Regions from separate parts of the Alicyclobacillus tolerans genome, predicted to be linked through region 1. Evidence: riboswitches for the same ligand, from Rfam matches in the RefSeq annotation. Region 1 holds a riboswitch; each other region holds the start of a gene.

Region 1 (10,891 bases):
ATGGTCTGTCACAAACGCTGGAGCGTCTGGTTGAAGAGTATTTCCACGCAGCCGCTAAGCGTCTTGACGTACGCAAGCGAATTCTGCTTCTCATGGGACCCGTCAGTGGAGGTAAATCGACTATTGTGACCATGCTCAAACGCGGACTTGAAAGGTATTCGCGTACGGATGCAGGCGCACTCTATGGTATTTCCGGGTGCCCCATGCACGAAGAACCTTTACATCTCATTCCCCAAGAACTGCGTGATGAGTTTGAGAAAGAGTATGGCGTACGAATTGAGGGCAATCTTTGTCCCAGTTGCCGTCTCATGCTTGAAGAAACATATCAAGGACAGGTCGATCGCGTTCCAGTTGAGCGTGTATTGCTTTCCGAAGAACGTCGAGTAGGCATTGGTACCTTCAGCCCCTCTGATCCTAAGTCGCAAGATATAGCCGATCTGACGGGGAGTATCGATTTTTCCACTATTACAGAGTTTGGATCAGAAAGTGATCCGCGCGCGTATCGATTTGACGGTGAATTGAACAAAGCAAACCGAGGCTTAATGGAGTTCCAGGAGATGCTCAAATGCGATGAGAAGTTTCTATGGAATTTGCTCAGTCTGACTCAGGAAGGGAATTTTAAAGCAGGCCGTTTCGCTTTGATATCTGCGGACGAAATGATTGTGGCGCATACGAATGAAGCTGAATATCGTTCCTTTGTTGCCAATCGCAAGAATGAAGCACTGCAATCACGGATGATTGTCATGCCTGTACCCTATAACCTGCGCGTCGACGATGAAGTGAAAATCTATGAGAAGTTAATCAAGGCCAGTGATCTCTCACAAGTTCATATTGCACCCCATACCCTCAAAACAGCATCGATTTTTTCCATTTTGACAAGGTTGAAGGATTCTAAAAAACAGGGTATGGATTTACTGAAAAAACTCTATCTCTACAACGGGCAGGCTGTGGAAGGCATGAAAGACTCAGATGTCAAGGAGTTGCAAGCAGAATATCCAGATGAAGGAATGTCGGGTCTTGATCCACGATATATCATCAATCGGATTTCCACAGCCCTGATTCGCCGGGATACACAGTGTATCAATGCTCTTGACGTGTTGCGTGCCATAAAAGACGGTCTCGATCAACACGCTTCCATCTCTAAAGAAGATCGAGAAAAACTTTTAAATTTCATTGCTATTGCTCGCAAAGAGTACGATGAAATGGCTAAAACTGAAGTGCAAAAAGCGTTTGTCTATTCTTTTGAAGAATCTGCGAAGACATTGCTCGACAACTATTTGGATAACGTGGAAGCCTACTGTAACTGGCAAAAAATCAAAGATCCACTGACGGGTGAAGAGATTGACCCAGACGAGAGGCTCATGCGTTCTATAGAAGAACAAATTGGTATTTCGGAAAACGCCAAGCGAGCCTTTCGAGAAGAAATACTTATTCGCATCTCGACATATGCCCGACGTGGCAAGCGTTTTGAATACAATTCTCATGAACGCCTTCGGGAAGCGATTGAGAAAAAACTTTTCAGTGATTTAAAAGACGTTGTTAAAATCACAACTTCCAGTAAAACTCCAGATGAACAACAATTGAAAAAGGTCAATGAAGTGACGGCCCGCTTGATTGACGAACATGGTTATTGTCCGGTTTGTGCCAATGAGTTGCTCCGTTATACAGGCTCCCTTTTGAATCGATAATCAAATTTGGCTGGCAAGGGGGTGGAGACGATGTCGAATGAATCATTCACGCTCTCGAAAGAAGACTGGTCGCTCCATCGCAAAGGGCAACAAGATCAAGAACGTCATAAGGAAAAGGTCAAGGAGGCCATCAAAAATAATCTTGCCGATCTCATCAGTGACGAAGGCATCATCATGAGCGATGGTCGGCAGATTGTTAAAATCCCGATTCGTTCGTTGGAAGAATACCGTATTCGCTACAATTATTCGAAAAATCGACAACCGGGAACTGGCAAAGGTGGTTCCCAGGTTGGAGATGTGATTGGCAACGGTCAGCCTGGCCAAGGTCAGGATCAGTCAGGGGCGGGGGATGGGAAAGGCGTTGACTACGAAGAAGCTGGCGTGACTTTGGAAGATATCGAAGAAATGCTTTTCGCTGAGTTGGAGTTGCCGAATCTTGTACCTAAATCGAATGAAAATATTCAGGTTACGGATGTGGATTTTCGAGACGTCCGGAAAAATGGCCTCATGTCCAATATTGACAAACGCCGTACATTATTGGAGGCTATTCGGCATAGTGCTCGAAACGGATCGGACAAAATGATGATTCGTCCAGACGACTTGCGTTTTCGTACGTGGGAAGACACCATTGAGCCAGATTCCAATGCGGTTATTTTGGCGCTGATGGATACTTCGGGTTCAATGGGATTGTTTGAAAAATATGCTGCGCGGACATTCTTCTTTTGGATGGTTCGGTTTTTGCGTACGAAGTATGAGAATGTGCATATCCGTTATATTGCTCATCATACGGAAGCAAAGGAAGTATCAGAGGAACATTTCTTTACCAAGGGTGAAAGCGGTGGAACCATTTGTTCCTCCGCATATGATTTGGCGCTACGTATCATTCAACAGGACTATCCTGCCGGTTCTTATAATATTTATCCTGTCCATTTTTCGGACGGTGATAATCTCACATCTGACAATGAGAAATGTATCAAACGAGTGGAAGAAATCTGTAAACTCTCGCAGATGTTTGCTTATGCTGAAGTAAACGCTTATGCTCGCTCTTCGACACTCATGTCGGCATACAGTAAAATGCAGAATCCACTCTTTCGAAAGTTTGTCATTCGTGAGAAATCGGACGTCTATCGTGCACTGCGTGCATTCTTTTCGGCCGCTCCGGAGGAGGGGAATACTGCTTGAACGTTCAGGAAATTGAAAAATTAGAAAAAAGCATCGAGTCTATGACCCAATTAGCCCGTACATGCGGGCTGGATTTTTATCCAATGCGTTATGAAATTTGTCCTGCAGATATTATCTACACGTTCGGCGCCTATGGCATGCCAACTAGGTTTTCGCATTGGAGCTTTGGCAAAATATTTCATCGATTGCGTTTGGAATATGACTTTGGCTTGAGTCGCATTTATGAGTTGGTTATCAATTCTAATCCTTGCTATGCGTTTTTGCTGGAAGGAAATACATTGCTACAAAATCAAACTGTCTGTGCTCACGTGTTAGCGCATTGTGATTTTTTTAAAAATAATGCCATGTTTACTCATACACCTCGTGATATGGTGGAACGTATGTCGATTTCTGCTGAACGCATTCGCCAATATGAACTTCAGTATGGACGCGGTACGGTGGAATCTTTGCTGGATGCTGGTCTAGCTCTTCAAGAGCATGTGGACGCTTCGGTTTCTGGACGTCGATATCGTAGGGAGTGGCGTGAACAAAAGGATAGAGAAAGACGCGGGCTGTACTCTGAAGATAGACCGTCTAAAAAAAGATCGGACTATGATGATTTGTGGACAATTGGCGACGAGCTACAAATAGAAAGTACCTTTGTCGAGGAACAGAGTACACGTTTTCCTCTTCCGCAGAAAGATATCATGCTCTTCCTAATAGAACACAGTCCTGTACTCAAACTATGGCAACGGGACGTGCTCTCTATTTTAAGAGACGAAATGCTTTACTTTTGGCCGCAAATGGAGACCAAGATTATGAACGAAGGTTGGGCAACATACTGGCATTTGCGAATTATGCGTGAGATGGATTTGTTGCCGGAAGATTCGATTGAATTTGCCAAGATGCATGCCGGAGTAGTTCTTCCTTCCCGTACAACCATTAATCCTTATTACGTGGGGTTGGCAATTTGGGAGGATATTGAAAAAAGATGGAGTAAGCGTCAAACACCTTCTTCAACAGCAAGTGAAGGACTCGGTTCGGCTGGTCGGGAGAAAATGTTTGAAGTGCGCGAGATGGAAAATGACATTTCCTTTCTGCGCAATTATCTGACGAAGGAATTGATGGAGCAACTCGATCTCTATCTTTATCAAAAAGTAGGCAATGAGTACCGGGTTGTAGAAACAGATTACGAGCAAGTTCGCAACGCGCTATGTGCTTCGCGTCTGAATGGGGGAATTCCCGTCATTCTTGTAGAAGACGGAGATTATCAGAGAAATGGAGAATTGTTCTTGCGCCATGCGTATGAGGGTGTGGAACTCGATTTAAAACAGTTAGAAAAAACACTTCCCTATTTGTATCAATTGTGGGGAAGAACCTGCCATTTGGCTACTGTAGTGGAAGGGCGGGAAGTGATTTTTAGCTGTGATGGCAAGCGCACACAACGAAAATTTGTTTAGTGTAGTTGCATTCTTGAGATTGGAATAGAGACGAAAATGATGGCATTTGCCGTTTCTGTTTTCTGCATTCACTATATAATGTAATACAAAATGAACTGAACAGGTGATGGAGCCCACCTTAACCGCCTCTATAGGATAATAGCTCCTACAAATTTATGAAATTTGTAGGGGTTTTTATATTTTGCAAGCATAAGTACATATGCGTAAATTGCTGTAACCCAAAGTCTAACTGCGTTCAGGACAGGCAAACGTCTTGGACTGTTTTTCCATTCCTGCATATGGTATGTCAAGCTGCCTGATGAATAGGCATCCAAATCGTATGAAGGAGGAAAAACAAGTGTTTAGTTTGGCTGGAGCAGATTTGACGCGTTTTTTGTTCGCTATGGTACTCCTGTTGGCAGCCGCAAATCTTCTTGGTTACGTAGCTGAACGACTCGCCATTCCAAGAGTGATTGGAGAGGTCGCAGGTGGTTTATTACTGGGGCCAACCTGCTTTGGTACCTTGTTTCCCGCTAGTTTTCATTGGCTCTATCTCGGCTTTCATTCGGAAAGCGATCTTTTTGGGTTTATTTATCAATTAGGAACCATCTTGCTGTTATTCACCGCAGGATTGAAATTTCAGTCTCGATTTGCGAAGTCAGATATTAAGACTGGATTAGCCATTATTGTCGGATCGACCATCATACCCTTTCTGGTTGGCTGGTTGTCGACATTCGTGTTCAATCCGTCTCAGTTTGAAGGACCCGATCACAATGTTATCGCTTTAAAAATCATCGTCGCCATTTCTATAGCTGTAACTTCCATACCAGTCATCTCCAAAATTTTTAGCGATCTCGGTATAATGCACTCCCGTTTCGCTAAAATCATTGTTGCCATTGCTGGTATACACGACCTTATTCTCTGGGTGGCTTTGGCAATCGCTTCCGGTATGGTAACGGGGGGACATGTCAGTTCAACAGGTGCAATCAATGTTTGGATGGTCTCCAAAAGCCTGGTTATAACATTGGCTTTTCTGGTGGTCTGCATTGGGGTTTTACCTTGGGCACTGCGCAAATTGACTTCAAAAAGGGCTAATTTGCTATTTCGGGCTTCCTTTTTAGGGTACTTTCTTGTCATTCTTTTTGCGCTGTCTGCTATTGCCGGATATCTACAAGTAGATGTGATGTATGGGGCTCTATTAGCGGGTATTGCCACTAAATTCAGTCTTCCTGAAAACCTTTTTAAAAAGTTAGAAGAAGGGGTTCTGGGGATTTCCTATGGTTTCTTTATTCCATTGTTTTTTGCCATCGTTGGGATGCAGTTGGATTTGGCGAAAAACTTCAGTTTTGGGTTCTTCATCCTCTATCTGATCTTTGCCACACTGGTGCAAGGACTGGTTGTCTATTTTACCTGTCGGATCATTCGTATAGATAAGTTAACCAGTTTCAATTTTGCCGCGGCGATGAATGCTCGTGGGGGGCCGGGTATTGTGCTTTCAACTGTGGCTTACTCATTAGGTATTATTAATCAAGATTTTTTCGCCATACTGGTTATGCTGGCACTCTTAACATCCTGGATGGCGGGTTCTTGGCTTCGTTATATTCTCAAAAGCGGCAAACGACTTATGCCTGGTGATGAAAACCTAGTGATTCAAAAAGCGCAAGAAGAAATAGATTTTCAATGGGAGCCCAGTCTAGAGTAAACCAATCTGTACACTGACCTGGTTCAGCCACAAATCAAAAACAATTTCTAGCTCTGAATCGATGTAGAGAGGCTGAGTAGCATCGGCCTCTATTTTTTATTCAGGAAAATGAATGTGACCACAAATTTTACTGATAATTATATCATTTTTATATTGCCAAACCAAAACGTTTTGGGTATAGTGTGGATAACGCTTTCATTGCTATTCATTTTTCATTTGGGTGTGTTCATTTAATGACAGTGACCATTAGAGATGTGGCGCGGCAGGCAGGTGTATCCATCACCACAGTCTCGCGCGCATTTAACGGCTATCAGGATGTTAGTGAGGAAACAAAGAAAAAAATATTGCAAGTCGCTGAAAGTCTAAACTATCGACCGAGTCGGGTTGCTCGCAGTCTCGTGCTGCAGCAGACACAAAGTGTTGGCTTGATGATTTCAGATTTCAACGTCAATCCTGGTGGACATCATTTTCTCTTTGATGTCATAGCCGGGGTGCACGACAGACTAGCCTATCTAGGCTACGATATTACATTAGTCAGTACCACAACTGCACGTCAGCGCCTGATAAGTTATATCGATTTCTGTACTGAACGTCGTTTGGAGGGAGTCATTGTTATGGGGATGCGGCTTGATGATCCATACATGCAGGAAGTTGCAGAAGCTAAACTGCCTTCTGTAGGGATTGACTTGCCCATTCTCAGCCGTTATTGCGGATACGTCATGACAGACAATGTCAACGGTGCCAGGCAAGGTGTTCGTTATCTCATATCCCAAGGGCATCGTTCAATTGGATTTGTTAACGGGCATGCTCAAGCTGCTGTCAGTGTTGATCGTTTGCGTGGTTATCAAACGGCCATGCAGGAAGCCGGCCTAGAAGTAAAAGAAGACTGGATCATTCACTCGAATTTCTTGGTTGATGGAGGTGAAACAGCAACTCGTCAATTGCTGCAAAATCATCCTGAAATGACTGCCATTTTTTACGCTAGTGATTTGATGGCTATTGGCGGAATGCGCTGCATTCAGCGGATGGGTAAAAAGGTGCCGGGCGATATAGCAGTTTTAGGTTATGACAATATTGATTTAGGCGAATGGGTGACTCCCATGCTCAGCACTGTCGCTCAAAAGCGTTACGAGATGGGCGTTGCAGCCGCTGATATGTTGATGGGAATGTTGCTTCGTCAAGAAGAACCCGGTGGTCGGCTGTTACCACCGTCACTGGTCATCAGGGAAAGTTCGTAAGCCAATTTCCTGAGATAGAGTTCGTGCGGTCTATGGTTCCGAAAACGATTTGGTTTATGTTTGCAAACAACCTGTCCATTTCTGCACAGGAAAGGAGCTTTTGCTTTGAATGATGTTGTTTTAAAAGAGAACGATGTTTTTCTGGTATGCTGTCAAGAAGGTACAACTATACGAAACTCGCAGGGTCAAGGTCACCACGGACTTTATTCGCGAGACACGAGGTTTCTGTCACGTTTGGATTGGTGGTTGGACCCTGAAGTACACATCATGCTGGATAAATTATCAGAAAATGGTTATGAAATATTTTACTGGTATACCAATACACCGCCTTCAGATATTTCGTCGATTCCCAGAGAATCTTTATGGATAGAACGGCATCAGTGGGTAGATGCGACTGGACTCTATGAACATGTGAAAATAAAGAATTATGCTCTCGATCCGCTGGAAATCAATGTGGGTTATGTGGTCGATGCGGATTTTGTCGATATGTTCGAAGTGCGCGGTTTTAAAGATACACCATTTCAAAGAGAAGTACAGGTTGTGACAGAAAAGACTGCTTGCAGCTATCAATACTCTGCTAGAGATGGACGTATTACCCGTACTCATGTCACTTTGGATGCACATCCAAATCATAGCGTGCAAGTGAATGTTTTGCCTGAAGAGAATGGAACGACTGCACGCCGTTATCAATGTAAGATACGACTTTTGCATCAAGAACAGGTCGAGTTGTTCCTCAAAGTGAAAATTGAGATCGTCCCAACCGTTACAGACTCAGTAGTCATAAGTGAATCTTGCATAGCTGAAAAGCAAACCGAAAACGATTTGGATCAATATCGATGGATTCGCGAGTCGTATGCTCAATGGTTCAATCAACTTCCTCAGGTTACTGGGGATTTGCGTTTTGCAGCATGGTATGAGCAAGGATTGAAAGATTTGCGGATGCTTCAAAGCAATTTGGGATACGGGACGTTGCTTACAGCTGGTGTGCCTTGGTACGCGGTGCCGTTTGGGAGGGATAGTTTAATTGCTGCACGGATGATGTTATTGGCTAATCCTGAATTAGCACGAGGAACTTTGCAGACAATGGCTCATTTTCAAGGCACTCAGGAAAGACCAGAGAAAGACGAACAGCCGGGTAAAATTGTTCATGAAGTACGCGATGGGGAACTCAGTCGACTGGGGATTCTACCTTTTGCTCCTTACTACGGGAGTGTTGATGCCACACCTCTTTTTCTAAATCTGGCAGCTGATTACTTGCGCTGGACGGGTGATGAAGAACTTTTAGAAATCTTGTTGCCCCATGTACATCGAGCTTTGGACTGGATTGAAATGTATGGCGATCGCGATGGGGACGGATTTCTGGAATATTGTCGAGAAGCAGAAGATGGAATTGCGAATCAAGGATGGAAAGACTCTGGAGATTCCATTATGTACGCTGACGGTCGTTTGGTGGAAGGACCAGTGGCGCTGTGTGAAGTACAGGCTTACTTGTATCGGGCTTACTTAGATTGGGCGCAAATTTTCATGTCTCGTGGTGAAAAAGAGTTAGCAACTCGTTTACAGAACAAAGCATCAGAATTACAAAAGAGTTTTCGCGAGCGATTTATTCTATCGGATGGGAGTATAGCCTTGGCACTTGATGGCATGAAGCAGCCGTGTGCGGTGATTTCTTCCAACATGGGTCAGGTTTTGCAAAGCTTGCTCCTCTCCAAAGTGGAAGCTGATCGAGTGGCTGCGCGAATAACAGCCGAAGATATGCTGACGGGTTTTGGCATTCGAACACTTTCTTCTAAAGAGAAACGTTATAATCCGTTGAGTTATCACAATGGTTCGGTTTGGCCGCATGATACCTGTTTAGTATTGCAGGGGTTGCGCAACTATAGCTGCAGAGATGAGGCTGTAGCCGTCATGGAAAATCTGTTGCGAGCTCAAGATGCATTTGACTTACACAGGCTACCGGAATTGTTTGCTGGTTTTGGAATCTCCGAATCAGCCAAACCAGTACCTTATCCGGTTTCGTGTTCTCCTCAAGCTTGGGCCGCTGCAACACCGGTATTTGTCTTGGAACAAATCATTGGCCTTCGTCCAAACGCTAGTCGACAACAGATTGCGCTCGATCCGCTGCTACCCGATTCCATAAAGGAGTTGAAGATAGAGAGAATTCCGCTTGGTCATGGACATTTGTCTCTGTATCTCAAGTCTCTGAACAAATCGACCCAATATGATGTTTTACAAAACACGACAGGTTGGGAAGTTCTTTATGAACCTATGGCAAGGGAGGTGATGGCGCATTAGTGGCGCTGACTTGACATAGATACGTCAGTCAATCACCTCATTGTCCATCAAATGTGCAGTATTGAACAAAATCAACCCAGCAAACATTCAGTTACTAGGAAATCTTATCCTTGTCCATTGCAGATGCCAGTTAAGCGAAAATTTCACGAAAGTGAGGTAGATTTAATTGAAGCAAGTCAAAAAAGCAGCTATGTACTCTCTCGTGGGCTTGACTTTTTTAGGGCTAGTGGGTTGTGGTACAGCTAATAACAGCAACTCCTCGCAAGGTGGATCCACGAGTTCAGGTAAACCGGTAACTATTGTTGTAGCCAGTTGGTCTGGAACAAATGTAACCAATGGGATTATTGATCAGCAATTAGCTGATTTCAACAAGACACATCCTGGTATCCATGCGGTATATCGTCCGATTTCTGGTAATTACGAGACGATTCTCAAAACGGAGTTTGTGGCAGGAGATGCGCCAGATATCATTACATTAAACAATGGCGGGCAAGCGCCAACCTTTGAAAGTGAAGGGGCAGTCATACCGCTGAATTCCTATATCAAGCAGTCTAACTATTCTTTGAGCGATTTCTTCTCTGGTGCACTGAATATGTTTGTGGCGAACGGTCAGGTCTACGGTATTCCTCGTGATCAATCGCCGCTCGTTCTTTATTACAATCCGGTTATGTTCAAGCAAGCTGGCATTAGTGGCCCGCCGAAGACATGGGCGGAACTCTACGCAGATGCTAAAAAATTAACAAATCCTGCAAAGAAAATTTATGGAATCGTTCAGACACCACAGGAACCTCGTTGGGCGCAATTTGTCTATCAGGCAGGCGGCAGTGTCATGAATAATAACATGACTCAAATGACTTTAAATACTCCGGCAGCCTTGAAAGGGTTTTCGTTTTTTGTCAATCTCTATCGTTCAGGAGTTGCCGCACAACCACAGGATGTCGGAGCTACATGGGGAGGACAGGCGCTTGGAATGGGACGCGCGGCTATGACCTTTGAAGGGGCTTGGGCAATTCCATATTTGCAAGACACGTATCCGAACACTTCATTCGCTATAGCTACGTTGCCAAAAGGTCCTGTCAATAATGTCAGTCTGGATTTTCCAACCGCTTGGGCCATCACCAAAGATTGTTCGCATCCGCAACAGGCTTGGGAAGTCATTCAGTATCTGACTGGGGCAGGTCAAGCGCAATGGGTGGAACAGGGCGGACTGGTAACCGTTCGAAAATCTTTAATTGACATGCCCTATTACAAAGAACATCCGATTTATGAAAACATCTTGAAGCAATTGCCCAACGCAGTGCCTTGGAATTTTCCCAATGGGTTCGATCAATATGTGAATACGACACTTTCTAATGAGACTTTATTGGC
Region 2 (10,891 bases), 650 kb from region 1:
AATTTTCTGACTACACTAAAATGATACTGTTCCAAAAAATTATTTTGAATATATATTTAGAGGAATTTTGAATTTAATATAGAATATGTAAAATTAGTTGGTTTTTTTCAACAGGGTCAGAGTACTGGACACTCTCTCCAGTGTTAAAGCGCAGGGGCTCCTTTCAAAAAGTTTCGTAAGAATGTCGACATTGAGCTTTCGGTATTCGGCACCACTGATTACTGGAATCATTTACGGAATCTTACGTAAACTTTCCTATCTTAATCTGACTATCGCAGTATAAAACGCTAAAACGTGATTTCAGGTAGGAATTTGGGGTTCTTGTCTCTGTCACCTGATTTAACCAACAGGTATGTTCATTCATAGTAATTCTCCCATTGGAGGTGTCTGAAAATGATAGGTGAAATCAGTTCAATCATATTGCTTACAAATGACGTCGAATCATTGGCGGAATTTTATCATCGAGTCCTCGGGTTCGAACTCAACTCCATGGTGAGTACCAAGGATTACAAGGAACTTGATGGAGAAAGTATTGCTATCAGCATTGCTGCTGCGCAATCCGAAGTGGTTGCTGGCTCCTCGCTGGCCATTGGGATAGACGTAAAAAATATGCCAAAGGCTATAGCTGCTTTAGAAAAGGCGGGGGTTGAAATAACTCATCAGACTGACGGTCCATATGTCAGCATCCGGTCGTTTCGGGATCCCGCGGGGAATTTGGTGAGTCTCATTGAACGCCACTACTAAATATCAATGAACTCTTCCTCATTCGTGGTGTTTGGCGGTGATTTGGTCTATGGCTGACGTCATCAACGGTCTGCAAGGAGCCATTCCTGTAATGAATTAATTTCGGGTTTGAAACAAAAAGAGCGCCTCCTGTATGCTGGGTTCCGAATGCAGGACATTCATTCCCTAATTGAGGAGGACGCTCAACGTGAAGTATAAGATGCAACAGAAGCAAAATCAACGAATCCAACAAATTACCGACGCTACCATCATTGTGGGAGCGGACATTGCGAAGCAAACGCATGTAGCGAGAGCCATTGATTTTCGTGGAATTGAGCTCGGTAGAGAGTGCGTTTTTAGCAATGACGATGAGGGTCTGACGAAACTCGTAACGTGGATGACGGAGTTGCAACGGCTGCACGGCAAGACGGATGTCGTCTTTGGCGTTGAGCCGACCGGACACTACTGGTTCCCGTTAGGTGCCTTCATTCAAGACTTGAACGTTCGATTCGTGCTCGTGAATCCGCATCACGTCAACAAGAGCAAAGAGTTGGAGGATAACTCGCCGACGAAGAACGACTACAAGGATGCTAAGGTCATTGCGAATCTCGTGAAGGACGGCAAGTACACCGAGCCCAAACTCCCAACAGGTGTCTATGCGGATTTACGAATCCTCATGAACCTGAGGGAAAAGGTTATGGTGAATCTAGGTCAGGTGCAGCGGCGGATACAGAACTGGCTCGACCGGTTCTTTCCGGAATACACCCAGGTGTTCAAGGATTGGGAAGGCAAGGCATCTCTCATTACACTGCGTGAGTCTCCGTTTCCACAGGACCTCGTCTTACTAGGCGCCAGTGAGATTGTGAACCAGTGGAAAAGTGGCGGTGTGAAACGGGCTGTCGGTATAAAGCGAGCAAAATGGCTCGTAACAGCCGCTGAAAAGTCCATTGGTCTGAAAGAGGGACTCAAGGCTGCTCGGTTGGAACTGACGGCTCTACTGGAGCAATACGACATGTTCACTCGGCAACGTGACGAAATCATGGCTCAGGTGGAGCAACTGCTCAACCAGATTCCAGGCACTGACGAGATGCTGAGTGTACCAGGGATGGGTGTAACGACACTTGCTGGCTTCCTGGCTGAAGTCGGTGACCTTCAGGGATATGACCATGGGCAGCAGATCATTCGGCTTGCTGGACTCAATTTGAAAGAAAACAGCTCTGGCAAGAGAAAAGGGAAAACTGGCATCTCTAAACGTGGACGCTCACGGCTGAGGGCACTTCTATTCCGAGCGATATTACCGATGGTAGCTACGAATCCAGAGTTCAAGGCTTTGCACCATTACTATACGACACGAACATGCAATCCCTTGAAGAAGAAACAGTCGCTCATTGCGCTGTGTGGAAAGCTCATTCGTGTCCTGCACACATTGGGGACAAAGCAAGTACCGTACAACTCTGAAGATTTACTGGGACCGCTTCGGAAGTCCCAACTACAGATGGCTGCTTAACTGATTCAAACTCGTACTTCAACTTACTCGCTTGTGAGACACGATGAAAGACCAAGACAAACGAAAGCACGGATAAGCCGTAGTAACTATTCCATAAGGGCAACGACCCAGCAAAGGAGCAAGAAACGGCATCCACCCCTTGAGAGGTAGAACGAAGGAATGTGAGGGCATAGACCCAGTGTGACATGGGAGGGTAAACCGCAAGGGAACGTGTGGACATCCAAAGGTGCGAACATCATTATGTTCCATGTATTGGTAAATTAACGCCAATCTCTGTTCCTGCCACGGAGTATCCGTTTGAAAATTGGCACATCTAGCATTCTGGCAATCCCTCTCAAATTGTCAAGGTGCGTAATCGTGAGAATGAGAGAGTAAATAGAAGAAAACATTAATTTATAGTGGGAGGGAATCGGAGCGGCTTGTCGCCCCGCTCTTAATGTGGCGGCTTACAAAGCTGTCATGGAGGTCTTCAAGGCTATATCCCAGAACGACAACGTCTCGGTACGCCTGTTGTCGAAGATGTGCATACGTTCGTCGATCACGCAGAAATGTACGTAAATTTCATCTAAAACGAAGGACAGTAATTTTTCTGGACAGGGTCTATAATCAAGCTTATCATCTCTTTCCTTTCCGGGGGAGGTATGCAATCCTTGGCTGTTTGGGAAATAGCATTAAACATGGATGGTCTTGATCGAGGGATATATCGCTTGTTTGAAAATAAAATCCTTAAAGTGAATACGGTTCCGGACCATTCTGTAATTCAACAAGTGGAAGGGTTTGAAATCAATCAGTCGATGGTTGATGTGCCTGACTGCCCTGTTTGCGGCGTTCCCAGCACATCTGGGGTGAGCGCATGACTTTAGTGCGCAACCTTCTAATCGCTACCTATGCCGAATCTGCCGCAGGGATTCTGTATTCCCTTTCAATTACCTGGCTGGTTTATCTCATAACTCATAGTCCTTGGGCTCTTGGACTGTCCTTAGGTGTATATCTTGTGCCTAAGACATTCGGAGCCATGGTTGTCGGCCATGTTATGGACAACAAGTTTCGTCGCGTTTACATCATGGGCACGAATATTGTTCGTGCGCTTGTGGCTCTTGTGATTCCTATCGCGTGGGTGTTCTCTATTCGGACATTTTGGCTTATCCTCCTTGTGACGTTTTTTGAGGCCATCCTCGGATCTTACATCCATCTCGCCTACCAAGTCATGGCCAAGCATGGTGTCATATCGCGAGATTTGTTGCGGTTCAATGCGTTAATAGCATCTGGTACGGGGATCGTGGAAGTAGTGATACTTATTGCCATGAGTCTTTTTCTGCTGGGCCAGCCTTCAAACCGCCTCTTGCTGATAGTTTCCACTTTGATATGTATAAGCGCCATTGCCGTCGGACTCATTCCCGCCGAATCGTATCCCCAAGTTGCTGTGAATCCAGAAAGCATTTCTTGGCGGAATTTCAGAAAGGCCTTAGATTTTATAAAATCGGATTCCCGAGTTACGGTAATTTTGATTTCGGGGTTTGGTATTAATTTAGCGCTTGCACCGATTTTGTCGCAACTACCAGTGCTCGTGCGAATGCACTTTCATGCCCAATCGTCGTTTTATTCTATGCTGTTGGCCTGTATGTCGCTCGGAGTAGTAGTAGTCAGCTTGGTTATGGCCTATGCACGAGTGACTATTCGTCGACCCAAAGTCGCTTTGAATCTGGTTTTGACCGTAGAACTTGTCTTCGCTGGCATCATCGCGGCTGCAGGGGATGTCCGATCCCGGTTTATCGAACTCGTCTTATTTGCTCTCCTTGGAGCGGCGCAGAGTACGATTAACACCTTTGAAATTAGTTTGTTGCAGATGATTATTCCGCACAGGCTGGTTGCGAGGGTTCTCTCGGTGATTGTGACCGTCAGTGGCACGGGGGCCGTCATCGGTCTCGCATTGGCCGCATGGGGCATGAATATTGTGGGCCTTGTTTGGACATTTCTTTTGTTTGCTTTGTTTGCGTTAATTGCGGTGGCAATGTCATTCTTCTGGCTCTTTCAACTGCGGCGCAACGAGGAGGTTAAACTTGGAGAGGATTAAAATGAGTGTTCTGTTGAATGTTCCAGATACAACGGAATTTATGGTCATTGCTCAAAAGACTTTTTATCAGACCATTTGAGAAAAACTTAATTCACTATTCGTGGTTGTTAACCAGCGGTTCGGATGCCTTTGGACCTTTTCAAATACTAAATCCTGATGCTCGAGGCGTCCAATACGTCATTGGAAAAATGTTTTGTGAACGAAATGATAGATTTCAATGTCCCATTTTCTCTGAACTAAAGATGAGGACGCAGAAGCATGGGTGACGTCACAGAGAATGGATGGTGATAAGTTTGAAAGTGCACGTGAATAGAAAAGTTTGGATTCGATCTATAGCTGTCATTCTTTATTGTATGATCGCAATATGGGTGAACATTCGATTTCTTGGTGTGTTCCTGGGAAATGTGAATGTGGATAAATCAATTATCTGGAATTATGCGGTGGGTCTCTTTCTTTGCTTGATGGTTATTCTGATGACTCGTGGGCAACGGTCTCGTCCACTGCCAGTCTTTCCACACAAAATACGAGAGATAGGCTTTGCAGTTGCTATTTTACTCATTAATGCTGGAATACTGTTGTTAGTATGGACACATTTACACTTCATAATGAGAGCCATCGCGCTACTTGGCCATAAGTTGGGTCTCTCCAATCCTGAGGTCGTTTTAAAGTTGGGTAATGCCTTGTTCGTACTGCCCATATCCTTGTTTATTTTTTTCATGTGCTTTTGGCGGCTGAAAAGTAATCGAAAGACACTGGTCTCCATGACATGGAAAGATGGCATCATTGTTATCGTATTTCTTGGCTTGACGACGGCGATTGCTTTCCTAAGAAATCAAATATTTGGTCTTCCCAACACAAATTTGTTTCCCCCTCTTTCCTTGGCCAGTATTCTTGTTTTTGTTTTTCAGTTCTTTATTAATGGATGGCAAGAAGAAACTTTATATAGAGGTTATTTGGTCCCACTAATGCTTTCTTTTTTACAATCTCCTTTTCTCAGTCTTTGGTTTGCGAGTATCTTTTTTGATGCAAGTCACATTCCATTATGGATTTATGGAATTCATTTTAGCTCTATCGCTTGGTGGCAATATATCCTGTTCTGCATATTTCCTTTTCAACCGACGGGCTGGGTATTCGGAGTTCTGTATTATAGGACTCGCAGAGTGTTACCGGTTGCCCTTTACCATACTTACCTGTTATGGGGTTTTCCCTTTATTATGTGATCTGGTATTAGGCTGAACTAGTGGGCACAGCAAATCGAGACCCCTTATAAAACAAGAGTTTTCTGGAATTGTTGATACAATCTGATACATAGGATTATTGTCTTGACAAATAGTGGCGTGACTTCGTAGACTAAATAAAGTCTAAGCAAGGATATTCAGCAAAAATGACTGACATATCTACTCCTTATTTGCATAGACTGGATTAACCATTGAGTGATATCGGTGATGGAGCTCACCAGAAAGCCTCTACAAGAGGATGATGGCTCCTGCAAAAGCTAAATGCTTTTGCAGGAGCCTGTTTGTTTTTATCCAACTTCCACGCAGATTTTCTAGGGAAGGTTTTTAGGATTGAGGTTTATGAAGAGAGGGGGACATGTCATGAAATTAGGAGCGATTGTAACAGGTGCGATTATTGGAGGGGTATTGCGGTTTTGTCTCAGTGTCTGGATTCCAACGCCAGAAGGGTTTCCGCTCGGAATATTGTTCATTAACTTGTCTGGCTCCTTGCTTCTAGGAGCTTTTCAGGCTTATGTCGCCCAGAAATCGTTGCCGGAGTGGCTCATTCTCGGCTTGAGTACGGGATGTATAGGTACATATACGACATTTTCTTCCTATTGTTTAGGTGTTCAACAATTAGCCATTCACCATTTGGGATGGGCTGTCTTTTACGCGCTAGGAAGTTTGATAGCAGGACCTCTCACAGCCTTTTTCGGTGAATGGATGGTAAACCTCAGTGTGCGCAAGTTGCATGCCGTGAAGGAGTTGTCGGTATGAATGCCATGATGTTATTGCTGGTCAGTATCGGATCGGCCTTAGGAGCTTTGGCGCGTTATTGGGTAGGTAAGCGAACCATCAGTCTTGGAACAGATGTTTTTCCCTGGAATACATGGCTGTTGAATAGTACAGGAACATTTTTGCTGGGGATTTTTTTTCAAGAATTTAGTGTCCTTCATCATTGGATTGCTCTTTGGATATTGCTCGGTGAGGGATTTTGTGGGGGCTTTACTACTTTTTCAACATTATCTGTGGAAGTTGTCCGATTGATGAGGAGGAAGCGAATGCTTGCTCTCGTTTATTTGAGCAGTTCGCTCAGTTGTGGATGGTTGCTAGCCTGGCTGACTCATTGGTGGCTGTGACAACCCCTCCAATCGTTGTACAATGAAGGGAAATGAATTTGCAGGTGAAGAGGAGAAACTGCGATGAGGGCATTGATGATCGTTCCAGCCTTCAATGAAGGAAGCAATATTGAAAAAGTGCTGATTTCATTAAAAAAGGAACAGCCGTTTCATTCCATTGTAGTCATCAATGATGGTTCCATAGATGATACCGCTGAGCGCGCTGCCTTGATGGGAGTAGAGGTGCTTTCTCATTCATGTAATTTAGGGTACGGCGCAGCTTTGCAGACGGGATATCGATACGCTGCTCGCCACTCGTATGATTGCGTGGTGCAGATAGACGCAGATGGACAACATAGTCCGCAAGATGTTACGACGCTTCTGGCCGCTCTCTCTGAAGGGGACGCCGATATCGTGATTGGCTCTCGTTACAAAGGGGATGCCAGTTTTCAGCCTGGTCTAGCCAAAGGTTTTGTCATTCGGTTTTTTCGAAAAATCATCTTCTGGATTGGCAAACAATATGTGTCTGATCCAACTTCTGGTTTACGGGCGCTGAATCGGGCCGCTTTTTCTTATTACAGTCAATCCGCACAGTTTCCAGCGGATTATCCAGATGCCGATTTTTTAATCGATGCTTGCTTAAGAGGTTGGAAAATCAAAGAAGTGGGGATAAGCAATCAAAAAAGAACCTCTGGCAGAAGTATGCATTCAGGTCTCCGTCCCTTTGTCTATCTTTTGAAAGTCAGCATGAGTATTATGGTCAATCTTCTCGTTTATCTATTGGATGTCAAGCAGTCTGTACAGTCTGTGAGTGACTGTTCAGAATCGAAATCAAAGTGAGGAGAAATCCAAGAATTCATGGTTCGAGAACGCATTTCTAACCTACATCGTTTCGCAGTCTACTATGGGCGAGGATCACTGCAGGATTTAGCTGAGTACGATATGGTGATTCTGGAACCCGCTCACTATCAAGAAGAAGAAATTCAATATCTTAAAAGCAGACAGACACTGGTGATGGCCTATGCAAGCGTTATCGAGGTGCCTGAGTATCACCCGCTCTATCCTTTACTGAGAGAGGATGACTTTCTTCGTAAAAAGGGTGAAAAAATAGTGCAGCCAGTTTATGGAGGATTTTATGCCGATCTCGCTTCCCCCCATTGGCAGACCCTTCTCCACCGTCATATTGGTCAGTTGTTGGTTCATTCTCATTACGATGGTGTTTTTTTAGATACTATCGGTAATGTGGAGTGGCCGGAACTGCCAGATAAAACAAATCAATTGAATGCTGCCATGCAAATTGTCGCGAGTTTACGCAAATGGTTTCCACAGCACGGAATTTTGCAAAATAATGGATTAGAGACACTGGCTAACCATACGGCTCCGTTTCTGGACGCCATTATTTGGGAAAACGTTCCGCTCGGTGACTCGGCAAGTGCAGCTTGGATAGAAATCGTCAATCAACGGCTGCGCAACCTTCAACAAAAATACGCTGTACGTACTTTGCTGCTTTTTGACAGACTGGAAAAGATGACGCGACAAGAAATATTGCGGCGGCGTCAGTTTGCTGATTTAAATCAATATCCAGTCTACTTCGCAGAGACTTATTTTCAGGGAAAAGTTACTCCCGTAAACCGTCATATATAACCCAAAAGCGTTTTTTAACGAATTCTTTTTGCAATCACAAATAAATAAGGTGAAAAAAATCGATTAGGATAATTTTCTAATCCTAGGGTGGTCGTCAATGAACGAAGACCAAGAAATAGTTTTCTGCGTAGAGAGTGTTTCACTAATTCAGCATTGTCTGGATTGAAATAGAGAAAGCAGGATTTATAGTATCCACTAAAAACAATTTCAAAATTGTTGGATTCTTTGATAGGTGCTTGCAAGGCTTGCAGATTCATCGCCTTTGGATTGTGGATGGCTAACAATGACGGATTCAATATACGGTAGAGAAGAAAATTAAAATAGCGAATATTGGGAACTTCTATGACCAACCATCCCTGAGGCGCCACCAATTGCATATGTCGTTCTATGACCTCTTGAGTATTTTGAAAATGTTCTACAAAACCAAACGATGCAACGACATCGTATTGACGTTTAGGAGTATACGAAAAAAAATCCTCACCTGAGAGTTCCTCTGGGACAATGCCATGATGCTTTAAAAGCTTTCCCACCTGTTCAATATTCGAGTAGTCGATTCCTGAAACGCGGTAACCAAATTGGTTAGCAAAATAGATGAGATTAGTGCCTGGTGCACAGCCGATTTCGAAGTAACTTGCGTTCTTTGGCAGGTAATGTTGGAATATATCCGAAAATATATGCTTTTGAAAATCACTCCTAGTTTCTTGTTGCCAATAAGCATCCCAAAACTTCTTCTCAGACAAGCGTTCCATGACTTTGACTCCTCTTTTGCAGTCTGGTTCTCTATATTGAGTGTGGGAAACACCTTCGCTGAATGCTTGTATTTATCCATAAGTGAGATACACTTGAAATGAAAATAGCCCTGTATTTGGAGGCGTGGGCCCATCGTTGACTACGGCTCGTTCTTTAATCAGCTTTTTCATCTATTTCATTTTGCCATTGCATTGGTTGTTTTTTTTCTATTGTTTCCTCGCTGGCTGTTTCGACAAGTTGATGGCTCCAGAAGTGACCGGTTTTGGTCTTCTTATCTACGCATGAATTGTCTATTGATGATTATTGGTTATGTATTAGTAGTTTTCAAAATTTTTGCCGGCATCAGCGTGTTGGCTTGTCTGTTTGGAATCCTGGTATTTCGTTTGCGCCGGGCACCTCACAGGACACGTTTAGCGGCCCTTGGGGGAGCGTTTTTTTACAGCAGCTTGGAAAGTCAAAGTTGGTGGGTTCACCTAAGACAAAAGTTGAGAAAACGCTGGGCAATAATTTATCGTGATTTGCGTCGTTGGCATTTTAGCCATCGGACAATAGAAATTTTTACTTTTTGGGTCGTTTTTGTCCTGTCCGTCTATATTCGCTCTTATGATGCATTGGTCCATGCGGCACCTAGTATGTCAGATGGGTACACCACATTGACATGGGCCAAATATATTGACATGAACCAATTATTTCATGATGGAATTTATCCTCAAGGTTTTTATATATACATTGCTCTTATCGGTAAATTAGCACTTGTGAATTTATTATATATTTTGAAGTATAGTGGGGCTTTTAACAACAGCCTTGTGGTTTGGAGTATCTACTACACTCTAAAAAATTTAACAGGCAAGGCCAATGGCGCGCTTGTTGGCATGGCTCTGTATGGCGTTTTTGGATATCTAATCTTGCAAGACGATTGGAGTCGCGTAGGAGCCAGTCTTTCGCAAGAATTCAGTTTTGTTTTTGCCTTGCCAGTGCTAGTCTTTGCCTATAAATATTTAAAGAGTGGCAGACCAGAAGAAGGATATACCGTTTTCTTTGGTCTATCGGCAGCCGGTTTAACACATCCATTTGGTTATGCACTGGCACTTCTTTGTGCCGGATCGCCACTTTTGGCTGAATGGCTGGTTCAACATTTGCGTTGGAATCGAAAAATGACATGGATGACTGGTGCCATATTGGCTTCTTTATTTGTCACTTTATGGCCGCTTGCTGTGGGTCGATTGCTAGGCCATGCAGTGAATGCTGCTTCGGTTACTTTCATTCATGCTCATCAGGCGATTTCATTTCCTCAACTCACTTGGCTGGATATCCTAGGAGCCGCATGCAGCTTGTTTCTCTGTGTGATAGGTGTCCTTCATGTATTGCGAGGCGACTCTCTCACTTTATCCATAGCTTTGGCAGGTTTGCTCATGTTTACACTTTATGAATGGTTGGCTCCTCTTTCCCAGAGCGTCGCGTTGTCGTCACGGGCGATTGATATGTGGGCCATTATAGAAGCGCTGGTCATAGGATACACAGTCTATCTGCTTCTTTTGTTTTTTCCCGTACGGGCGTGGTGGCAATGGACACAGGCGGTGGGCATTTATGCGCTGTTCCAAGGAGCTGTTGCTTTCTGCGGTGTCAATCCAATTATTCCTTATAAATTGTTGTCCAATCACAATGTCGAACAGTATTTACAAATAGTCAAACAACAAACAAATGGAAGCTATTTGTTGGTAGCTCCTGATCAATATTATTCTCTGGTGCTCGATACAGGTTATTTGATGCATGTCAACGCGTTTGTGCATGAATTTAATCCAAAGGCAAGGATACCGTTGACAGCGTATGGAGCCGGGAAACCTTCCTTAGCCATTCC
Region 3 (10,891 bases), 660 kb from region 1:
AAGCAGCAGGGACACAGTTGGATGGCCGTGTGGTCAACGCGTTTGTAGACTGGTGGAAAGAACGTGCCCAAATGCCGGAAGTAAACAATCGCACGCTGGCTCCCTGTTATGAGTTGTGTTGTACGCCCAAGCATATCTGTCAGGCTTGTCCGGTCTACCAGTCTGCAGCACCGCGTTGCTGGGAAGTTGGCAATCATCTTTGTAAAGCGCATGGACGGGAATGCAAAACTTGTTTTGTGCGTACAGAATTTCTCTATCGCAATAAAGAATTCGTACATTAAATGTCGGTCTTGGCGATCACGCTGCAGTTTCCTGTGTAAGCTAGGTGGAATAGGAAGGAGGCTCCCCCTGATGGAGGATAAAATCTCAGTTTTGTTAGTTACAGAGGGTACTTATCCATTCAGTCAGGGTGGGGTTAGCCAGTGGTGCGACATTCTGATGAAACGTCTCACAGCAGTTGATTATAAAGTGTTCAGTATTGTCATGGACCCGTTTGTGACTCAAAAATTTGATATTGGTGAACGGAATGAATTGATTCGTGTGCCGCTTTGGGGAACAGAAGAACCGAGTGAACATCTGGATACTCCCTTTAGTTCTACTTATCTGGCTAAGCAAAGAACAACCGATGAAGTCATACAGCAGATGTTTATTCCGCTATTTTTGGATTTAGTCGGCGAATTGCTTACCGAAGAAAAAAATAGCTATGTTTTTGCTGAAACGATTGTCGCATTGTACGATTTTTTTGTGCAGTACGATTACAAAGTTTGTTTTAAATCAGAATTGACTTGGCGTGCTTATCGGAGTTATTTGCTGGAGTTGGAGAAAGAAGCTCAATTTTTTCGTGCCGAACCGGATATTTATTGTACCTTGCAAAGTTTGGGATGGATTTATCGCTTTTTCAATATCATCAACACGCCAGTTCCCAAAACCACAATTACCCACGCTTCTGCTGCTTCTTTTTGTGGCTTACCTTGCGTGGTTTCAAAATTAAAATATGGAACACCTTTTCTGCTTACAGAACATGGAATATATTTGCGTGAACAATATCTGTCCCTCTCCAAGCGCGGGTATCCATCGTTTCTGAATACTTTTTTAATCCGCATGATTCAATCAGTGACCGATTTATGTTATGCATTCGCGGATCAAATTTCACCAGTTTGCGCTTACAACATGCGCTGGGAAAAGCGTTTGACAGATAGACACGAACGGATTCAAGTCATTTACAACGGTGTCGACCATACTCTGTTTTCCAATATGCAGGATGTAGCGCATGATAGTCCAACGGTAATTACGGTTGCGCGCGTGGATCCTATTAAAGATTTGCAGTCTTTGCAAAGGGCTGCGCTTATAGTCAAACAACACATTCCAAATGTGCAATTTTTGATCTATGGTTCCATCAGTGTGCCTGAGTACTACGATGAATGCTTGGCGTTGAATGAGAAACTGGGTCTGCAGGAAACAGTCCATTTTCTTGGTCATACCTCGGATATAGTCAAAGCTTACGAAAGCGGTGACATTGTCGTACAAACCAGTGTTTCCGAGGCGTTTCCCTATTCCATTGTGGAAGCCATGTTTGCAGGTAAGCCGATAGTCTCTACAGATGTTGGCGGTATCTCTGAGGCTTTGGGCGATCACGGTATATTGGTTACACCCGGAGATGTGCAGGGACTGGCGGAAGGTATCATTCGTTTGCTGGAGCAGCCTCAATTGGCTAGCGAGATGGCGAGTGAGGCAAGGCAGCGAGCCATGAGCATGTTTACACTGGAAAAAAATCTAGAACAATATTTGAAATCCTATATCAAGCTGGCTCTAGTACGCCAAGTTGCGGAAACTCAGACTGCGGAATGGAGAGAAAATGTTCCGTCAATTGAACCATTCATTGAACCTGAAAATCAATATAATGAGGGTAGGATTAGAACTGAACAACTGTTGGCAGAACGTGGTTATGCGTTAAAAGATATTGGACATATACAATTGGCCATTGAGCATTTTGAGAAGGCCATTCAACTGACTCGCCATCCGTCGATCATTTCCATACTTTGGACAGAAATCTCACTTTTATATATGAGCCTGGGTGATACAGTTCAAGCACAACGAGCGTTGATGGAGTCTCAGCGAATAGAGGAGCGACTTCATCGCCGGCGCCAGCTTCAGGCGGCAGAACGTGCTTATGCACTGCGCGATTTGAAAATGTATCCGCAAGCTATCAAACTGTTGGAGCAAGCGCTGAAAGAAGATCCGAATCAATTAGCGGCACCTATATTTTTGTTGGATTTAGTTGAATTATATTCTTCCGTTGGGCAAGAGGAGAAAGCGAAAGAGTATTTGCGTAAATTTGAGATGATTCAATACATCATGGATTTCGCAGGTTAAAAAGACAGCTGGAATCGTACTGTGAAAGCGAGAGAATATTATGGAGAGTTTATGGTCAGAAATTGAATCCTATCTCAAATTTTGGACAGAAGAGAGTGAAGGCAGGCCGCATATCACATTTGCATATCCCTTTTCAATGGAGATGCCGAAGGAACAACAGATTCAGGAAATGAGGGTTACGTTGCAGCCAGTCAAAGAGGCATTTGACTCTAGCCTTCAAACTTCCACGACAGTATCTTCTGCTTCGGCAAACACCGTCGAAAAAACACAAGAAGAAAAGTTTTCCCTGCCTGCTTCCATGCCCAAAACTACGTTTCTGCCGAGTGAAGTAGTAGAACAGCATGAAAATCTGAAAATGCGTTATATCGTCGGTAAAAAGGCGGGGAGTGATCTGTTTACACGTTTTGGGAAACGTATCATTGCTCGAGGTGAAACGATTACCAAAGAGATAGTCGAAGAAGCGGATCGGGAAGGGAAACTGGTGGAATTGATTTTAAATATGGTTATTGATGAGCTGGATAAGACATGAGCTTTCCTCCAGATAAGATCAATCCTTCATTCGATTTATATGAAAAATTGCTGTTGGAAGTACTGGAACGGCACATTCAACCAGAAAATGAATGGGAAATTGCAGCCATATTAGAGTCTTTTGGATGGACAGATAAAAGGGTTGAGCAAGAACTGGGCTTACATGATGTTTTTCAGCTTGCCCGTATTCTCTGGCCCATGACGCATCGCAATATTGCCACTGCAGCTAACAGCTATCGCCAGCAGACGTCTTATGTGAAACGCTGGATAAGCGTTATCAAGCGTTTTATACGAGGAACTTTTTTTGCCTTGCCTATGTTGATTGGCATTGCATCCATGCTATTTTTTCGCTTTTCTCTGTGGTCTTATGAACAAGCGTCTGTCAAGACGGCAACCGCTATTGCAATAGGCACGGTACTGAGTTTCTTGACAGCAGGCGGCTTTATGCAGACAATTTCTCGTCGGGGCTTTTTCTATCTTCTTCAGGGTTACTATCGAATGGCAGGCATCATATCGCTGCGTATTGTTCGAACTAGCCTGCTTTTTTCGTTAGCAGTCAGTTTTGCTTTAGCCCTGTTCAATGTACTGTTTCCCATACTTCCGTGGCACATGTTTGTCATTACAATTTCCTTTTACATGGCTTTAAACGCTATTTGGATGGCTGTAACCTCCCTGTATCTACTTCAACAAGAACTGGTTTTTTCCGGCCTGTTGATATTAGGGATAGGGTTTGTCTATATTGGGTTTCATTATTTTCGTCTAAATATATTAATTTCCCAGTTATTGGCCATTGTAGCTATTTCGATAATAGGGGCTCTACTTGTCACCTATTTTTTTCGTCGTGCAGTTGCTCGCGGGGAGCGGGGGATTAATCCTTCTCTACCGAAGACGACGGTGACAGTCTATTCTGTAGCACCTTATTTTCTCTATGGATTTTTATATTATTTATTGCTATTTATGGATAGATTAATGGCTTGGACAGCAACGGGGCAATCGCTGCTTCCGCTGGCAATTTGGTTTCGGGGAGATTACGAAGTAGCTCTTGACTTTGCGCTCATTATGCTTGTTGTTCCGATGGGATTGATGGAAGTAAGTGTCTATCGTTTAATTGTCGAGGCAATTGAAAGTCAACAACAATACACTCTTTCGATGGCTGAAGAATTGAGCAACATCATCAGGCGCAAATATTTGCGCAGTCTGTTGCTCATGCTCGGAGTTTCGCTGATAAGCGCGTGTACAGATTATGTAGTCTTTCGCTTTGTGTTGGCTGAATATATTGTGCATTCATTGCATGAGCCCATCTTTACAGGCTATACCATAAAAGTATTTCTCCTTGCGCTGATTGGCTATACCTTGCTGTCAATCGCTTTAATGAATGCAATTTTAATGTTTTCTCTATCTCGGCCTGACGGTGTGATTCGTCCCTTGCTATGGTCCATTGCTTTAGACGCGCTAATCGGTTTTCTGCTCAGTCGCTGGTTTGGTTATCCTGACGCGGTCTTTGGATTGATGGCAGGGGCGCTGTTATTTTCCACTTTAACGACGATAAATGTTTTTCGTATCCTGACGAACGTTGATTATCATCTCTATTTACTTTCCTAAATCCTGCCCTCCCAACAATTTCAGGCAAGTGCCGTGGACCCTTGTCTATTTCGACTCAGTATGTCTTGAACATACGCTGTGGAGACATAGGAAGGTGTCTGCACATGTTGCTCGGAATGGTAGGTGTGAGTGCCTCTGTAGGTTTTTTGGGTGCTGGTTTAACCACGCTGGAGCAAGAGGATTTTGTGGCAGGTCATCCTCAAAAATCTAGATGGTTGGGATGGCGAAACAAGTTAGCCGTGATTTCGCTATGGTTTTGCCTTTTGGGAGGATCGACGGCTGAAAAAATCATTACAGAAGAAAATTTTTTCCATTTTACTTGGCTGGGTTCAGTCATACTCATAAGCATGGGTTTGTGGATTTTAATAGAGATTGATCGCGATTTCATACAAGACATCCATGATGAAAAGGTATCCGTTCTGATTCATGAAAAAATGATGCTGGCACTTGCCTTTTCACTCGAAAATCTATCCATTGGGCTCAGTCTTGGATTTTTGCATGAGTTTATCAGTTGGGCTGTGATAGCAGGCTTTTTATTAGCGTTATTTTTAGTCTCGGGCTCTAGGATATTCCAATCGAGCAGAAAACCATCAGCAACTCATTCTGAACATTCCACAATATTTTTCAACAGGTGGATGAGAATAGCGATTTCCATTGCCGTTTCCTCGCTCTATTTGGGATTAGGCATCTACCATCTATTTTGAACCATCCAGGTTATGGGGCGTTCTGTCGTTTTTGAAAAAAGAAACGCAATCCCAATCCAATGGATAAAATGGCTGCCGTCATCAGGCTTTGCAAGGTTGTTTGCGGGGCATCATCAAGTGACAAAATCCATGCATGGATAACGGGTGTTTCCATGCATAGCGCTGCAGCTGCCCAGGCCATCATGCCAGCACCCAGAGGGAGTATCCACTGCTGTTTTTCCGCCTGTTGAGAAAGGAAATAGGCAACCAGAAAAAAGATAGGTAATGTGATAGCGGTTGTAAAAAGCAATCCTATACGATTTCCTTTTGTCATCATGCCAAGCCATAAGATATTATCCAGATTTCCGATTGCCGTAAAACTGAAGATTTTTAGCGTTGTAGGAATGCTATACCATGGTCGGCGGGCAGAAATGCGGCTCAAGGTCTGGATGCTCATCCAACTCAACAAGAGAATCGCCAAAAAGCGGAATACAACCGCCTGTAGCAAATAATCCATACTGCTGACCATTGCAATTTGCCATAAACTAAGTAAAATTCCAGTTTGAATCAGAGCGTTGCGCCGTTCTTGCGGCATAAATCCGGTAGGTAATAGAATTCCAGCCAATAAGGCGTTGTCTATACTTGTGATGAGCGAGACCAAAAACAGCTGCAATGTGGAAGACATGTTTCACCTCAAAACCAAAAAAGTACCCCTACTGTCTGTGAATGAAACGAGAACAGTAGGGGCCATTAGCCAGTTCATTCCGGCAGTTCACGGTGAGCTCCATCACCGGATTCAATTGTCCAATTCTTATGAATGAATGGAGCAGAACATGACAAACCTTGGACTTTCTGTTAAGACGAAATTCTTTTTGTAACCGGATCGGCAAAAAATCTGAGAATGCGCTATACATACCAACCAGTCGGTAGGTATAATATGTGCTAGCGATGTTCGTGCCGGCTGCTATACAAAATGTGACCGCGCACGTTTATACTAGTCATGAACGCACGGAGGAGGGGCGCCTATGTGGTATATCATTCAGGGAATTGTGTTTGTCCTCGTTTTTGGGACAGCGCTTTACCTGTTTGGCACAGCTGTCAGACAACGTTACTTGTATTTGAAATTGGCAGCGCCTGACCCCACACGTTTTGACAAACCGGGGCAAAGATTGAAAAGCTTCGTAGTCAATGTGTTGGGACAACGGAAGGTTTTAGCCGAACCGTCCGGGTTAGGACATTTTTTTATCTTTTGGGGCTTTCTATTTCTAGTATTTGGCGATCTCGATTTTATTGTTTATCACATCCTTCGTTTTCATCTGCCTTGGGCAACTTCTCCTGTCTATCTGTTTATTGAGGAGATGTTCTCTTGGTTTGTGCTGGTGGCCATCATTGTGGCGGCTATTCGCCGCTATGTGTTGCGTCCTATGCGCGTGGAGCAGACTTTCGAAGGCGGCTTTATTCTCTTTTTGATTGGGACAATTGTTGTCACTTACTTTATTGCCACAGGTGCGGATATGGCCTTGGCGGGAAGTTACGGTGGATGGTATTCGCCGGGTGTTTCGCTGATCGCGCGTTGGTTGGCGCCTCTTTCAAAGAGTGGGTTGCTGGCAATTAGCGAAATTTGTTTTTGGCTGCATATTCTTGCAATCTCCACATTTCTCTATTTTATTCCTCGTTCGAAACATATGCATATGATTGGCGCACTCTTTAACTGGTACTTCAAGAAGTACGAGCCTGCTGGCAAGCTTCGCAAGCTCGATTTGGAAGACGAGTCTATTGAGGAATTTGGTGTAGGACAAATACAGCAATTTACCTGGAAACAGTTATTAGACGGCTATGCCTGTACGGAGTGTGGGCGTTGTCACATCAATTGTCCAGCAACCTTGTCAGGAAAACCGCTCTCTCCTAAGCATCTGATTTTGAAGATGAAAGAGGCTATTGTTGCTGAAGGTCCTCAGTTATTGCAACAAAAAGCGGCTGGAGCAGAAACTCTCAGTACACATCCGGTTTTTGAAGGAGTATTTACTGACGAGGAAGTTTGGGCTTGCACAACTTGCCGTGCTTGTGAAGAAGCCTGTCCGGTAGCGAACGAACATGTTCAAGACATTATCGATCTGCGTAGGTATTTGGTGTTGACAGAAGGAAAAACATCGCCGGAAGTTACCAAGGTTTTTAGTAATTTAGAGAGACAGTCCAATGAATGGGGTATTAGTAAACGTGAACGTGCGGCTTGGGTTGGAGACTTGCCTGTCAAAACCATGGAGGAAGTGGAAGGGAAGGCCGAGTATCTGTTTTTTGTCGGTACAGCCGCTTCTTATGATCAGCGCAATCAGAAAATTGCCCAAGCGTTTGCGCGTATTCTTCTGGCGGCAGGCGTTGATTTTGCGATTCTCGGTACAGAAGAAGAAAGTGATGGCGATTCTGCACGCCGTTTAGGCAACGAGTTTTTATATCAGGAGTTTGTGCAGCGCAACATTGAAATTTTCCAAACATACGGCGTGAAAAAAATTATTACGACCGATCCGCATGCGTTTAATACTTTCAAAAACGAATACCCTGATTTTGGGTTTGAGGCGGAAGTCTATCATAGTACGCAATTTGCGGCAAAATTGATTCAAGAAGGAAAACTGAAGCCAACCCACCGGATCGAAAAGAGAATTACCTACCATGATTCCTGCTATTTGGGCCGATATAATGACATCTATGATGCGCCTCGTTTTATCCTGGAAGCTATTCCGGGGCTGGAGCTTGTAGAAATGGAGCGTAGTCGGAACAAGAGCATGTGCTGTGGCGCTGGCGGCGGTGGTATGTTTAAAGAAGAGGGCGGTGCTTCCCGTATCAATGTAATGCGGGCTAAACAGGCTCTGGATACTGGGGCTGAAGTGGTTGGCACAGCCTGTCCATATTGCATGACCATGCTGATTGATGGTACAAAAGCGAATGGAGCAGAGGAAAGATTGGAAACGTTTGATGTCATCGAACTGCTCGCACAGTCCATTGCTTGAGGAATAAGGGATGAGGGGCATAAAAGTGGGTTTATCCAAAACTCTCAGCTTCTCTGTTACGCATGGAGTATATTTTCATGGGAATTTTGAAATGAATAAGCAACTATCGGAGCTGTCCAACGATTCTTGGGCAGCTTCCCGATTGTCTGCAGAAGTTTGCAAATCATGTTGTGTCCATTTGAAAATGACCAGGCTTTCCCTTTGGTTCTTGTCGCTATCTCGGCTATCATAATGACAGAAAGTGAAAAGAGCGGGAATTTTGCTTGCTGAAAACCATCATCAGTCTAACAGGAGGCGGACGAGATGAGAAAATCGGTGATTGTCAGCGCGGCACGCACACCGTTTGGCAAATTTCAAGGTGCTTTGTCCAATATGAAAGCGGTTGAGTTAGGTGGTATAGCCATTCGCTCCGCACTTGAAAGAGCGAATCTACCGGCCGGTCAGGTGGATTCGGTTATTATGGGAATGGTACTACAGGGCGGTGCTGGACAAATTCCTGCTCGACAGGCTGCGAGACTGGCTGGATTGCCGTGGGAAGTGCCAAGCTTAACCATTAATAAAGTTTGTGCGTCCGGTTTGCGAGCAGTCACGTTAGCAGACGCGCTGATTCGCGCGGGTGATATTGAGGTAGCTGTGGCGGGAGGAATGGAGAGTATGTCCAATGCTCCCTACGCGTTACCTGCGGCGCGAGGCGGCAATAAAATGGGCGATGTACCTCTTGTCGATTTGATGGTTCATGATGGATTAACATGCGCATTTCATCAAGTTCATATGGCGGTTCATGGCAGTGATGTGGCGGCAGAGCTGGGTATTACACGTGAAGAACAAGATCGGTTTGCCTTGTTGAGCCACGAGAAAGCAATAGCCGCAGCAAGAGAAGGAAGGTTGCGGGATGAGATAGTTCCCGTATCAGTGCCCACACGCAAAGGAGACTTGCTGGTGGAGGCTGACGAATGTCCGCGAAGTGATACGTCGCTTGAAAAACTGGCAGCTTTACCCCCGGTGTTTCAGGAAAATGGTTCGATCACGGCAGGAAACGCACCGGGAGTGAACGATGGAGCGGGAGCGCTTGTGCTCATGTCTGAAGAACGAGCCGCGTTACTAGGTCAAAAACCTCTGGCGTTCATCCATGGATATGCAGAAGCAGCACTTGAAGCAAAATATATTGCCCTGACTCCAGCGCTCGCGATATCTCGACTTTTGGATAAAACGGGTTATCGCCTAAAAGACATTGATTTATTTGAGGTCAACGAAGCGTTTGCTGCGGTTGCTTTAGCTACGGGCAACAAACTGGCTTGGGATACTGAAAAAGTCAATGTGAATGGCGGAGCCATCGCTTTTGGACATCCTATTGGAGCAAGTGGAGCGCGTATATTGATGACTTTAATCTATGAACTGCGTCGTCGTGGCGGTGGTCTCGGCATAGCGGCAATTTGCAGTGGGGCGGCACAGGGGGATGCAGTATTGGTGGAAGTGCCGCGAAATTAAGCTTGCCTGAGTTACAAAGAAGATGTAAGAAAGTTCACGTTCATCATTTGAGACAATGGGGAGTGTTATCGACTAATGGCAGAGATACGTAAAGTGATGGTTATAGGTGCAGGTCAAATGGGGAGTGGTATTGCACAGGTAGCTGCAGAGGCGGGACTTCAAGTTGTTTTGAATGATATTCAAGACGAATTTATCCAACGTGGTTTGGCTGTCATACGTAAGAATTTGCAACGCGCAGTAGATAAAGGGCGCATGGGACAGGAAGAAATGGCTGCTGTGTTGGGACGGATTGAGACGAGTTGCCAGCTTGATGCAGGTTCTGACGCAGATATAGCGATTGAAGCAGCCACAGAAAATATGGATATCAAATTGGGGATATTTCGCAAATTGGATGAGTTGATGAAGGGTGACGCTATCTTAGCTTCCAATACATCCTCTTTGCCAATAACAGAGATTGCTGCTGTCACTCGTCGTCCTGAACAAGTCATTGGTATGCATTTTATGAATCCAGTACCTGTGATGAAATTGGTGGAAGTTATTCGCGGTTTAGCCACGAGTGATGCGGTTTATACAGCTGTGCATGAATTGGCAGAGAAAATGGGTAAAACGGCAGTGGAGGTCAACGATTTCCCGGGTTTTGTCTCCAACCGTGTTCTATTGCCTATGATTAACGAAGCGATTTACTGTGTCTATGAAGGAGTGGCTACACCGGAAGCGATAGACGAAGTGATGAAACTTGGCATGAATCATCCGATGGGACCGCTTACCTTAGCTGATTTTATAGGACTTGACACGTGTTTGGCGATTATGGAAGTGCTCTATGAAGGTTTTCGTGATTCCAAATATCGCCCTTGTCCCTTGTTGCGCAAGTATGTGAAAGCAGGGTGGCTTGGGAAAAAATCAGGTCGTGGTTTTTACGTGTATAACGATTAAAGCTTTTGTAAGCAGTGAAAATATACAATTGACAAGTGAGGGAAATGTGAATGTCTGAAGAGTATGTAAAGCTTGTGGTTGAAGGTACGACAGCAAAATTAATCTTGCAGCGTCCGAAGCAGTTGAATGCTCTCAATCAAGAAGTTATCCGTCAATTGGACGCTCATTTAACTCAACTGGAGAAACAAAAAGATGTGCGTTCCGTCATTCTTTGTGGAGAAGGCAGAGCTTTTGCGGCTGGCGCAGATATTGCCGAGATGGTTGATATAGATAGCCTCC

The links. A riboswitch is a leader RNA that binds a small molecule or an ion and turns the genes downstream of it on or off. The one in region 1 is predicted to bind fluoride.
Region 2: it holds a riboswitch for fluoride, as region 1 does, so the genes downstream of both, ACOJUR_RS00570 (fluoride efflux transporter FluC) here and ACOJUR_RS03870 (cation:proton antiporter) in region 1, are expected to answer to the same signal.
Region 3: it holds a riboswitch for fluoride, as region 1 does, so the genes downstream of both, ACOJUR_RS00510 (hypothetical protein) here and ACOJUR_RS03870 (cation:proton antiporter) in region 1, are expected to answer to the same signal.

Annotation. Positions count from the first base shown of each region.
Region 1 is NZ_JBMGNK010000002.1:750,078-760,968, forward strand. Features, by position in the region: gene ACOJUR_RS03855 (PrkA family serine protein kinase) at 1-1,688, shown strand, start outside; gene yhbH (sporulation protein YhbH) at 1,719-2,870, shown strand; gene ACOJUR_RS03865 (SpoVR family protein) at 2,867-4,309, shown strand; fluoride riboswitch at 4,403-4,464, shown strand; gene ACOJUR_RS03870 (cation:proton antiporter) at 4,647-5,990, shown strand; gene ACOJUR_RS03875 (LacI family DNA-binding transcriptional regulator) at 6,224-7,228, shown strand; gene ACOJUR_RS03880 (amylo-alpha-1,6-glucosidase) at 7,334-9,523, shown strand; gene ACOJUR_RS03885 (ABC transporter substrate-binding protein) at 9,690-10,891, shown strand, end outside.
Region 2 is NZ_JBMGNK010000002.1:101,231-112,121, reverse strand. Features, by position in the region: gene ACOJUR_RS00595 (VOC family protein) at 394-744, shown strand; gene ACOJUR_RS00590 (IS110 family RNA-guided transposase) at 944-2,230, shown strand; gene ACOJUR_RS00585 (hypothetical protein) at 2,881-3,087, shown strand; gene ACOJUR_RS00580 (MFS transporter) at 3,084-4,304, shown strand; gene ACOJUR_RS00575 (CPBP family intramembrane glutamic endopeptidase) at 4,610-5,524, shown strand; fluoride riboswitch at 5,737-5,800, shown strand; gene ACOJUR_RS00570 (fluoride efflux transporter FluC) at 5,903-6,298, shown strand; gene ACOJUR_RS00565 (fluoride efflux transporter FluC) at 6,295-6,660, shown strand; gene ACOJUR_RS00560 (glycosyltransferase family 2 protein) at 6,724-7,479, shown strand; gene ACOJUR_RS00555 (endo alpha-1,4 polygalactosaminidase) at 7,498-8,283, shown strand; gene ACOJUR_RS00550 (class I SAM-dependent methyltransferase) at 8,298-9,032, opposite strand; gene ACOJUR_RS00545 (hypothetical protein) at 9,315-10,891, shown strand, end outside.
Region 3 is NZ_JBMGNK010000002.1:87,976-98,866, reverse strand. Features, by position in the region: gene ACOJUR_RS00535 (HD-GYP domain-containing protein) at 1-281, shown strand, start outside; gene pelF (GT4 family glycosyltransferase PelF) at 352-2,373, shown strand; gene ACOJUR_RS00525 (hypothetical protein) at 2,516-2,902, shown strand; gene ACOJUR_RS00520 (hypothetical protein) at 2,899-4,503, shown strand; gene ACOJUR_RS00515 (MntP/YtaF family protein) at 4,608-5,207, shown strand; gene ACOJUR_RS00510 (hypothetical protein) at 5,218-5,871, opposite strand; fluoride riboswitch at 5,921-5,987, opposite strand; gene ACOJUR_RS00505 (heterodisulfide reductase-related iron-sulfur binding cluster) at 6,212-8,191, shown strand; gene ACOJUR_RS00500 (acetyl-CoA C-acetyltransferase) at 8,495-9,679, shown strand; gene ACOJUR_RS00495 (3-hydroxybutyryl-CoA dehydrogenase) at 9,755-10,612, shown strand; gene ACOJUR_RS00490 (enoyl-CoA hydratase/isomerase family protein) at 10,663-10,891, shown strand, end outside.